Regions from separate parts of the Azoarcus sp. KH32C genome, predicted to be linked through region 1. Evidence: riboswitches for the same ligand, from Rfam matches in the RefSeq annotation. Region 1 holds a riboswitch; each other region holds the start of a gene.
What was found. Region 1 has a riboswitch for cobalamin ahead of cobD (threonine-phosphate decarboxylase CobD). Riboswitches for the same ligand answer to the same signal wherever they lie in the genome.
Positions count from the first base shown of each region.

Region 1 (3,275 bases):
GCCGGCACGTCCATCTTCAGCTCGCCGGTGCGATGCCGGTACAGCAGATCGTCCAGGCAATGGTCGAACTTCGACACCATCAGCAGCACCTTCGGGCGCGCCAGGGTGTCGTGCATTTCCCATTCGAAGTCCTCTTCGGCCTGCGGCAGTTCCTCGCCGAAGACGCGCTTGAGCTCGTCGAATGACGGTGTGCGCTCGGGGGTCGTCGAAAACACCGTCCGCACGAAGAAGCGCCCGGTCAGGATGTCGTCGAACTGGGCCATCTCCATGATGTAGCAGTGGCGCTCGGCGAGAAAAGTCGAAATGCGCGAGACCGTGCCGATCACGCCCTTGCAGCTCGCTTTGAGTACGTAGATGTTCTTGCCTTCCGTCATGACTGACATTGCGTGTCTCCTGAATCCACCACAGAAGAATCTAATCTTCCGGCTGATCGTCGCTTGCCTGATTGGGACAGTCTGCAGCCAGCGCACGACATCCGTCGTCGCGGCGGATCGCGCAGGGGGAGATCCGAAAATCTGCTGTATATTTTTTGGCGGCCCAGGCACAAGCAGACAATTGGAGACGGATATGGGTGACAAAGCGCGCCAAGCCCCGCGCAGCTTCGACAGCGGCTTACGACATAGCAATCAGGCCTACTTGCAGGGCCAATTGTCCGACGATGCGCACCCGCCCATCTGTCGCCGGATCGCGTTCGTGCTGCTCGAACATTTTTCGATGATGGCCTTCACCGGCGCCGTCGACGCGATCGTGACGGCCAACCTGGTCAGCCACAAGCCGCTCTATCGCTTCGAAACGTACGCCCTGGAGGGGGCCACGGTGCGCAGTGACCTGGGCATCAACATTTCGGTCGATGGAGCCCTGCCCGCGCTGGACGCCAACGATCTCGACATCCTGATCATCTGCGGCGGCTTCCGCTCGAAGCTGGAACCCGGACGTCCGGTCCTCGAAAAGCTGCGCGAGGTGGCGAGGCGCCGGGTGATCCTGGGCAGCCTGTGGAACGGCAGCTACCTGCTTGCACACGCAGGCCTGTTGGACGGCTATTCCTGCACCGTGCATCCGGACAGCCGCGCCGGCCTCGAGGAGCTGCGCCCGCAGGTCAGGCTCCTGCCGAATCCATTCGTGATCGACCGCGATCGCATCTCGTCCGCCGGGGCCAACAGCGCCCTGGGCATGATGCTCGCGGTGATCCGGCATCACCACGGCGAGGAGATGGTGCGTGGCATCGAGGAGATCCTCTCCTGCGACCGGACGCTCGACGATCTGCCTGACAGTCCGATGCCGACCCTGGTGGATAACCCGACCTTTCCCGATGTGCTTCAAAACGTGCTGCAGCTGATGAAGAGCAATATCGAGGAGCCCTTGAGCATTGACGATCTGGCGCTCCACGCAAAGACCTCGCGGCGCCAGATCGATCGTCTGTTCCAGCGCTACATGAACACGACGCCGTCACGCTACTACCTCGAAACCCGCCTCACTCGCGCACGGCGCCTGCTGCAGCAGACCAACGAGCCGATTACCACCGTTGCGATCGCCTGCGGCTTCACGAGCGCCCCCCATTTCAGTCGCTGCTACCGCGAGTTCTTCGGCATGTCACCTTCGCAAGTCGGCCGTAGGCGTCCCTGAAACGCTTCCCAAACGACTTTGGCGGTGGATATACTTTGATGATGGGTGCCTGCCTCCACGGTCGTGGAGCGGGTGAAACGGGAAGCCGGTGACTCTTGGACGACAAGACATTCCGGCGCAGCCCCCGCTGCTGTAAGCCTGACGACTCCGCCTCAAGCCACTGTGCAATGCACGGGAAGGCGGCCGGAGAAGACTGAGGGCAAGCCAGAAGACCGGCCCAGATGAATTGTTGCGATTCCCCGGGGTAACGGGAATGCATCTGATGACTGGCACCCGGTCCGTCTGTCCACCGCCATTCTTCCGACCTGCAAGACCTTTCCCCTCCGTACACCGTTTCGCTGTTTACCGGAGCTCTCCATGCTTTACCACGGTGGCCGCGTCATTGCCGCGTCCCTTCAATACGGCATTCCTCCCGCGGAATGGCTCGACCTTTCGACCGGCATCAACCCGCGCGGCTGGCCGGTGCCGAGCTTGTCGCCGGCCTGTTGGCAGCGCCTGCCGGAAGAGGATGACGGTCTCGAAGCCGCCGCAGCAACGTATTACGGCAGCGCGCGCCTGCTGCCTGTGCCGGGGTCGCAGGCCGCCATCCAGACGCTGCCCTCTCTCTTCCCGCGGGCCTCGGTGGCCGTCTTGGGACCGCTCTACAACGAGCATCCCCAGGCCTGGACGAAGGCCGGGCACGAGGTCCGGCACATGGCATATGCCGATCTGGCGCAAGCGCTCGAAGCCGAAACTCCGGTTGTCGTCTTATGCAATCCGAACAACCCGACCGCCGGGTCGCATCCGCGCCCCGCCATCCTGGGCGCAGCCAAGGAGCTCCAAGGTCGGGGCGGCTGGCTGGTGGTGGATGAGGCTTTCGCCGACCCTCTGCCCGCGGATAGCGTTGCCGCCCTGGCCGGCAGTGCGGAGGCACCCAACCTGATCGTGCTGCGTTCTCCGGGGAAATTCTTCGGCCTGGCCGGCGCGCGGGTGGGTTTCGCATTCGCCGCGCGGGAAATCCTTGTCCGGCTACGCGAGATCATCGGCCCCTGGGCCGTCGCCGGGCCGTCCCGTGAGGTCACCAAGCAGGCGCTTGCCGATCGCAAGTGGCAGGCAGAGACGCGAGAGACGCTTTTGGCCGAGGGGCGGCGCCTGCAGCAACTCCTGGCGCCGCTCGGCCAGGTCGCCGGAACGCCGCTGTTCGCCACGGTCACGACCGACCGGGCCCATTCGCTGGTCAAGCACTTTGCCGAACGGGCCATTCTCGTCCGCCATTACGATCCTCAGCCGCTGGTTCGATTCGGGCTGCCGGCCAACGAGATCGACTGGCAGCGCCTCGCCGTGGCAATTTCGGAATGGCGGTAAGCAGGTCGAACATGAGCCCGTCTTGAGGCGACGCCCTTCAGAGAGGGCATCGCCTCGCGGACCCGACTGATGTTGGCTAGATCTTCGTCACGAACGTGCGCGCATGGTAGAGCGGCACCAGACTCAACGCGAAAATGACGATCAATGCGAGCGTGTCCGCTCCCGGATACCCCCAGAATTGCGACATGGTCCGTCTCCTTGTCCTGCGGTTGAATAGGTTCAAAGCAAGCCTGTGTCGGCCATTCGCTGGCGGCCGAAATCGCTCAGGGCGAAGCGGAAACGCATCTTGTCGCTGTATGCGTCGAAAC
Region 1 is NC_020548.1:220,752-224,026, forward strand. It holds gene purU (formyltetrahydrofolate deformylase) at 1-374, opposite strand, end outside; gene AZKH_RS23840 (GlxA family transcriptional regulator) at 568-1,623, shown strand; cobalamin riboswitch at 1,650-1,859, shown strand; gene cobD (threonine-phosphate decarboxylase CobD) at 1,981-2,967, shown strand; gene AZKH_RS23850 (hypothetical protein) at 3,187-3,275, opposite strand, start outside.

Region 2 (3,275 bases), on a different replicon from region 1:
AGCGCGCCGAGGACCTCGCCGAAACCGATCGGCAGGTCGCCGGCCGACAGCGCCCAGGCGAAAGCCAGCCCCGCCGCGACGATGAGCGTGGCGAGGATGGTCAGCACGGGCGGACGCGTCACGCTGTTGCCCCCTCTGTCACCACTCGGGCGGGCGTCAGAACGACAGCTTCGCGCCGAGCTTCCAGGTACGCTCGAAGTCGACCGGATATATCGCGTCGTCGCGCACCCAGGTGCCGTTTTTGTAGTTGAACAGGTTGGATACGGCCGCATACAGCTCGACCTTGTTCAGGCGATGGCGATAGGCGACGTCGGTCGACTGGTAGGCGCGCTGACGCTGGGCGTTGTTGTTGTCGAAGTCGTTCGCCGCCCAGGTCTTGCTGCGCCAGGTGTGCGAGACGTAGAGATTGCCCTGGTCGCCGACCGCGACATTCAGGCCCAGCACGACGTTGTTGCGCGGCACGCCCGGCAGTTCCTTGCCATCGAAGGCGCCGCCGCCCATGTTCTCGCGGTCGATGATCGCGCGCGTCCACGAGTAGTTCAGCACGCCGGTCAGGATCGGCGAGATGCGCCAGGTGTCCTGCACTTCGAGGCCGTACTTGTGCGACTTGTCGATGTTGGTGTTGGTGAAGGTCGACGCGTTGAAGTAGATCTCGTCGTTAAGATCGGCATGGAAAACGCCGACTTTCAGCCGGTTCGTCGGCAGCACATGGTTGAATCCGAGCGTCACGGTGCGGACCTTCGCCGGCTTGATCAGGCCGTTGAAGATGGTCTCGAAGGTGACCGGGTCGAAGGCGAAGAAGCGGTCGATGTCCGGCGCCTGGTAGGACGCGTTGTAGTTGCCGAACACCGACAGGACGTCGTCGATGCGGTAGTTCGCGCCGAGGTCCCACGACGACAGCTGCTTGTCGTCCTTCAGCCGCGAGCCGAAGGACGGATCGTACTCATACTCGACCCGCTCGCGCCGCGCCCCCGCAGACAGCGTCAGCCGGCCCATCTCGTACTGGCCCTGCACGAACACCGCCTCGTTCTTCTTCGTCGTTTCGCTGAAACCGTCGGTGCGCTCGCCGTCGAAGGTCTGCACGCCGGTGGTCACTGCCAGCGCGTCGCCGAGGTACTGCAGCGCGATGTCGTCCGACAGGTAGCGGGAATCGGTACGGAAGCTGAACTGCAGGAATTCCGAGCGCTTGTCTTCGTCGTTGTGACGTGCTGTCAGGCGCCAGTTGGACGCGAAATCGTATTCGGCGCCGACCGCCCAATAGCCGTCCCGGAAGAACTGGTGCGTGTAGTTGCGGCCCGTGTTCATTCCCGGATCGTCGCGGAACTGCGCGAGCGTCAGCGAATTCGGGTAGCGCAGGTCGATGCGCGCGTCGCCCGTGTCGAGGGTCAGCTTGAGGCGGTCGATGGGGCGGCCTGTCAGGCTCGCACGCCAGTTGTCGGAGGTCGACTCGTCCTTGTGTCCCGACGGATCCTTGTCGCTGAAGCCGCCATGCTCGGTGTGTTCGGCGGTCGCAGAAACCGTGAAGCGCTCACCGACGTAGCCGGCGTAGCCGCTCGTGCCAAGGGCTTCGTGGTTGCCGACATTGACGTCGATGCTCGCGCCGGTGCGCGGCTTGGTGTAGATCTGGATCGAGCCGGCGGTCGCGCCGTCGCCGTACGCGACCGAGCCGCTGCCCTTGGTGATCTCGATGCGGTCGATATCTTCGAGCGGAATCGCACCGACCAGCTGCGGCACCATGTCGATGTTGTTGAGGCGGCGTCCGTCGATCGAGATCACGACGTTCTGGAAGCCGTCGTTGGTGCCGTAACCGCGCATGTTGATGCTGGGCGTGAAGCGGTTGCCGAAGTTCGGCGTCAGCTGCACGGACGACTGGCGATTAAGGTAGTCGACAAGCGAAGTCGCGCCCGAGCGCTCGATGTCCTTGCGGGTGTGCACTTCCGAGGCATAGGTCGCGGCGACGTCGGGGGTGTCGATGCGGTTCGCGGACACGATCACGGTTTCGCCGACGGCCTCGTCGGCCGCGAGCGCGACGGAGGCAAACGGAAAGGCAGCAGCCACCGCGACGGCGGTTGCGGACAAGCGGATGTTCATTGGGGATTCTCCCTGCACCGGAGTCAGCGTCCCCGCTCCCCGGTCATTTCAACAAGGAAGCGTCCGCCGGGCATACGCGCCGGGAGCCGCGAAACACCACGCCCGTCGCCGCCACCCCGCGGCACTTCCGCCATCGCGTGTCGAGGCCGGTATCCGGGCTCGTGGGCTGGCCGTCGCTCGTCGCGAGCGCCGGACCGGTCGCATCGCCTTCCCGGACGTCCGTCCAGTGGCGGTTGGATGCGCCTTGCGTCCACTTACCGTTGCGGGGGCAGCACAGGCCTTGTCGCACCGGCATGAGAGCCGGTCACGCACCTGTTTCCCGTTTAACCCTAGGCACTAACGCCGTCGGGCACCTTACACACGCACACCCCATTCGGGGCGCGAGGGCGGATAATACCCTGTTTACCCTGTTCCATCACTTTCCGCAGCGCGGAAAACCTTCGCAATTCCAAGGACATGCCCGCACACCTGATCCTCGGCGGCGCCCGCTCCGGCAAGAGTCGCCTCGCCGAAAACCTCGCCCGCGCCAGCGGCCTGCCGGTCACCGTGATCGCCACCGCCGAAGCCCTCGATGCCGAAATGGCCGCCCGCATCCGCCGCCATCGCGACGACCGGCCGAGCCACTGGCGCACTGTCGAAACCCCCGTCGCACTCGCCGAGACGCTGCGCGACGAGGCCCGCGAAGGCCGTTGCGTGATCGTCGACTGCGTCACGCTGTGGCTGCTCAACCTGATGGCCGGCGCCGAGAACCTCCCCGAACCGCCCGACGCCGGCAGCCTGCAGCAACTGCAGGCCGAACGCACCGCTCTGCTCGACCTGCTGCCCGAGGTGGCAGGAGAGGTGCTGCTCGTCTCCAACGAAGTCGGCCTCGGCCTCGTCCCCGAAACGCCGCTCGGCCGCCTCTTCCGCGACGAAGCCGGGCGCCTCAATCAGGCGCTGGCGTCCGCCTGCGCGCGCGTCACCTTCGTCGCCGCCGGGCTACCGCTCGTGCTAAAGGGAAACGGGTAAGGGCTTTCCGGTAGCTCGGGTCGAATATCGACTTTCCCGCCCGAAAAGGGGCACTCGAAGTGCATTTAGTTTGCCCCAAGCGTCCGGCGAGCCCATACAATCGCCGATGGACAAGAGACTGGCAGAGAGACGCAAATGTTCGGCGGCGGGAAGACTCGGCACAGCTTACACAAACC
Region 2 is NC_020516.1:680,684-683,958, reverse strand. It holds gene AZKH_RS03030 (iron ABC transporter permease) at 1-122, opposite strand, end outside; gene AZKH_RS03025 (TonB-dependent receptor) at 157-2,091, opposite strand; cobalamin riboswitch at 2,218-2,463, opposite strand; gene cobU (bifunctional adenosylcobinamide kinase/adenosylcobinamide-phosphate guanylyltransferase) at 2,548-3,099, shown strand.
Region 2: it holds a riboswitch for cobalamin, as region 1 does, so the genes downstream of both, AZKH_RS03025 (TonB-dependent receptor) here and cobD (threonine-phosphate decarboxylase CobD) in region 1, are expected to answer to the same signal.

Region 3 (3,275 bases), on a different replicon from region 1:
CGTCGGTCTCGTCGCCGAGTCGTGGAGGTAGAATCGTGTCCTCGGATGCATATCGACACGGAGACAGCATGCCCCGCCACACCAAGATCGTCGCCACCCTCGGTCCCGCCTCGACTGATCCGCAAGTCCTCGAACGCATGGTGCATGCCGGCATCGACGTCGTGCGGATGAATTTTTCGCATGGCAAGGCGGAAGACCACATCGCGCGGGCAGCGGCGATTCGCGAAGCGGCGGCGCGGTGCGGACGCTCGGTCGGCATCCTCGGCGACCTGCAGGGGCCGAAGATCCGCGTCGGCAAGTTCGCCGGCGACCGCGTGCATCTGCAAAAGGACGCCCCCTTCATTCTCGATGCCCGATGCGAGCTGGGCGACATCGGCCGCGTCGGCCTCGACTACAAGAACCTGCCGAAGGACGTCAAGGCGGGCGATGTGCTGCTGCTCGACGACGGGCGCCTCAAGCTCGTCGTCGATCGCGTCATCGGCCACGAGATCCACACGACGGTGCGCGTGGGCGGCGAACTGTCCAACAACAAGGGCATCAACCGCCAGGGCGGCGGCCTGACCGCGCCGGCACTGACCGCGAAGGACATGGACGACATCAAGACGGCCGCCGAGATCGGCGTCGATTTCGTTGCGGTCTCTTTCCCGAAGAGCGCGGCCGACATGTACATGGCGCGCCAGCTGCTGCGTGCCGCGGGTTCCGAGGCGCTGCTGATCGCGAAGATCGAGCGCACCGAGGCGGTGGCCAACCTCGACGAGATCCTCGACGCCTCGGACGGCATCATGGTCGCGCGCGGTGACCTCGCGGTCGAAGTCGGCGACGCCGCGGTGCCGGCGCTGCAAAAGAAGATGATCCGCGCCGCACGCGACCGCAACAAGCTCACGATCACGGCGACGCAGATGATGGAGTCGATGATCACGAGTCCGGTGCCGACGCGCGCCGAAGTCTCGGACGTCGCCAACGCGGTGCTCGACGGCAGCGATGCGGTGATGCTGTCGGCGGAGACCGCCTCCGGCAAGTACCCGGTCGAGGTCGTCGAGGCGATGAGCCGGGTCTGCCTCGAAGCGGAGAAGTCTTCGGACGTCACGCTGGATCGCGACGTCCTCGACCGCGTCTTCACGCGCATCGACCAGTCGATCGCGATGGCCGCGATCTGGACCGCCTGGCACCTCAAGGTGAAAGCCATCGCCTCGCTGACCCAGACCGGCTCGACGGCGCTGTGGATGAGCCGTCTGAACAGCGGCGTGCCGATCTATGCGCTGACCCCGGAAGCCTCGGCCCGCAACCAGATGACGTTGTACCGTGAGGTCTTCCCGCTGCTGATGTCGCAGACGCATCAGGACCGCGACGTGCTGCTGTGGGAAGCCGAGCAGATCCTGCTCGACCAGGGCGTCGTCGAGCGCGGCGACCTGATCGTGCTGACCATCGGCGAGCCGATCGGCACCTCGGGCGGCACGAACACGCTGAAGATCGTACGCGTGGGCGAGCATCCGGCGCCGCATCTCACCGAGCAATAAGCTCCGCGGTCCGCGCGCGGCTGCTACACTGCCGCGCTCGACCAGACATTGCCTCCGGGTGCCTGCCATCGGCAGGAGAATCGGAAATGCGGTGAGGCGCCTTCGAAAGATCGCGCCGATTCCGCAACGTGCCCAACGCTGTGAGGGGGACCGCCGCCGCAACATGCCACTGCCCGTCCGGGCGGGAAGGCGCGGCGCGGGACGAACCCGAGTCAGAAGACCGGCCCGGAGGCACATTGCGGCAGGCAGGCCCGCCTGTCGCCCACCGTGCTTCAGAAGGGGAATCCATGAACGGCACACACCCGGGCCACCAGGCTCATCACCACTTCGACGACGCCGAGCGCGCGACCGTCTATCGCAACATCCTCGCGCGGCGCGACGTCCGCGGCCAGTTCCTGCCCAATCCGGTTGCCGACGACATGCTCGCTCGCATCCTCACCGCGGCCCACTTCGCGCCCTCGGTCGGCTTCATGCAGCCATGGAGCTTCGTCGTGATCCGCGACATGGCCGTCAAGCAGCAGGTGCATGCCGCCTTCGCCGAGGCCAATGCCGAAGCGGCGCAGATGTTCGAAGGCAAGCAGCGCGAGGTGTACTCCGGCCTGCGCCTGCAAGGCATCCTCGAAGCGCCCGTGAATCTCTGCATCACCTGCGACCGCGACCGCGCCGGCCCGGTCGTCATCGGACGCACGCACATCAAGGCGATGGACCTCTACAGCACGGTCTGCGCGGTGCAGAACCTGTGGCTCGCGGCGCGCGCCGAGGGCCTCGGCGTCGGCTGGGTCAGCATCTACCGCCAGGCACGCATCCGCGAGATCCTCGGCCTGCCCCAACGCATCATTCCGGTCGCCTACCTGTGCGTCGGACACGTCAGCCATTTCCTCGACCAGCCCGAACTGCAGACCGCCGGATGGCGTCCGCGCCTCCCGCTCGACGAGCTCGTGCACTTCGACGGCTGGGGCGGTGCGGCACCCGAAGGCGAAGGGCTTCGGCAAGCCCTCAGGCAAGCGCAACATCGCGCCGCACAAGGCATTCCGCCTATCTGAGGAGGTGAGTTAACCCCGCGTTGAGAGAGGCCGACTCGTCGTCCGCGGCAAGCGCGCCCTCACCTGCGCATCCCTACCGGCGGGCTACTCCGAAGGAACCATCGGCCTGAAGGACGCTCCAATTAAAGCCAACAAACTCGGTTTCGGTTCGGGCATGCCGGACGACCGCGAGATTCCCGTCACCGGACGTGTTGATGCGGCAACGCAGGCGGAGTTGCTCAAGTAAGGTAACCCCCTCCAACCCCGTCTGTGGCGGCCGCGATGGCCCGGAGCGAGCTCCGGGCCATTTTCTTGTGCGCCGCCATGCCGCGCGCGAAGCCCATCGGGTGCCGACTGACGTTAAAATGCGCAGTTAGTCGCACAAAGTTGTGCCAGAAAACCAATCGGAGAAGTCCCATGCCCCTCGTTTCCATGCGCCAGCTGCTCGATCACGCCGCCGAAAACGGCTACGGCTTGCCGGCGTTCAACGTCAATAATCTGGAACAGGTCCAGGCGATCATGGAAGCCGCGGCCGAACTCGACAGCCCCGTGATCATGCAGGCTTCGGCCGGCGCGCGGAAATACGCCGGCGAAGCCTTCCTGCGCCACTTGATCGACGCCGCCGTCGAAGCCTACCCGCATATCCCGGTCGTGATGCACCAAGACCACGGCCAGTCGCCCGCGATCTGCCAAGCTGCGATCCGCTCGGGCTTCTCGAGCGTCATGATGGATGGCT
Region 3 is NC_020516.1:1,063,708-1,066,982, reverse strand. It holds gene pyk (pyruvate kinase) at 69-1,517, shown strand; cobalamin riboswitch at 1,557-1,761, shown strand; gene bluB (5,6-dimethylbenzimidazole synthase) at 1,805-2,560, shown strand; gene fba (class II fructose-bisphosphate aldolase) at 2,957-3,275, shown strand, end outside.
Region 3: it holds a riboswitch for cobalamin, as region 1 does, so the genes downstream of both, bluB (5,6-dimethylbenzimidazole synthase) here and cobD (threonine-phosphate decarboxylase CobD) in region 1, are expected to answer to the same signal.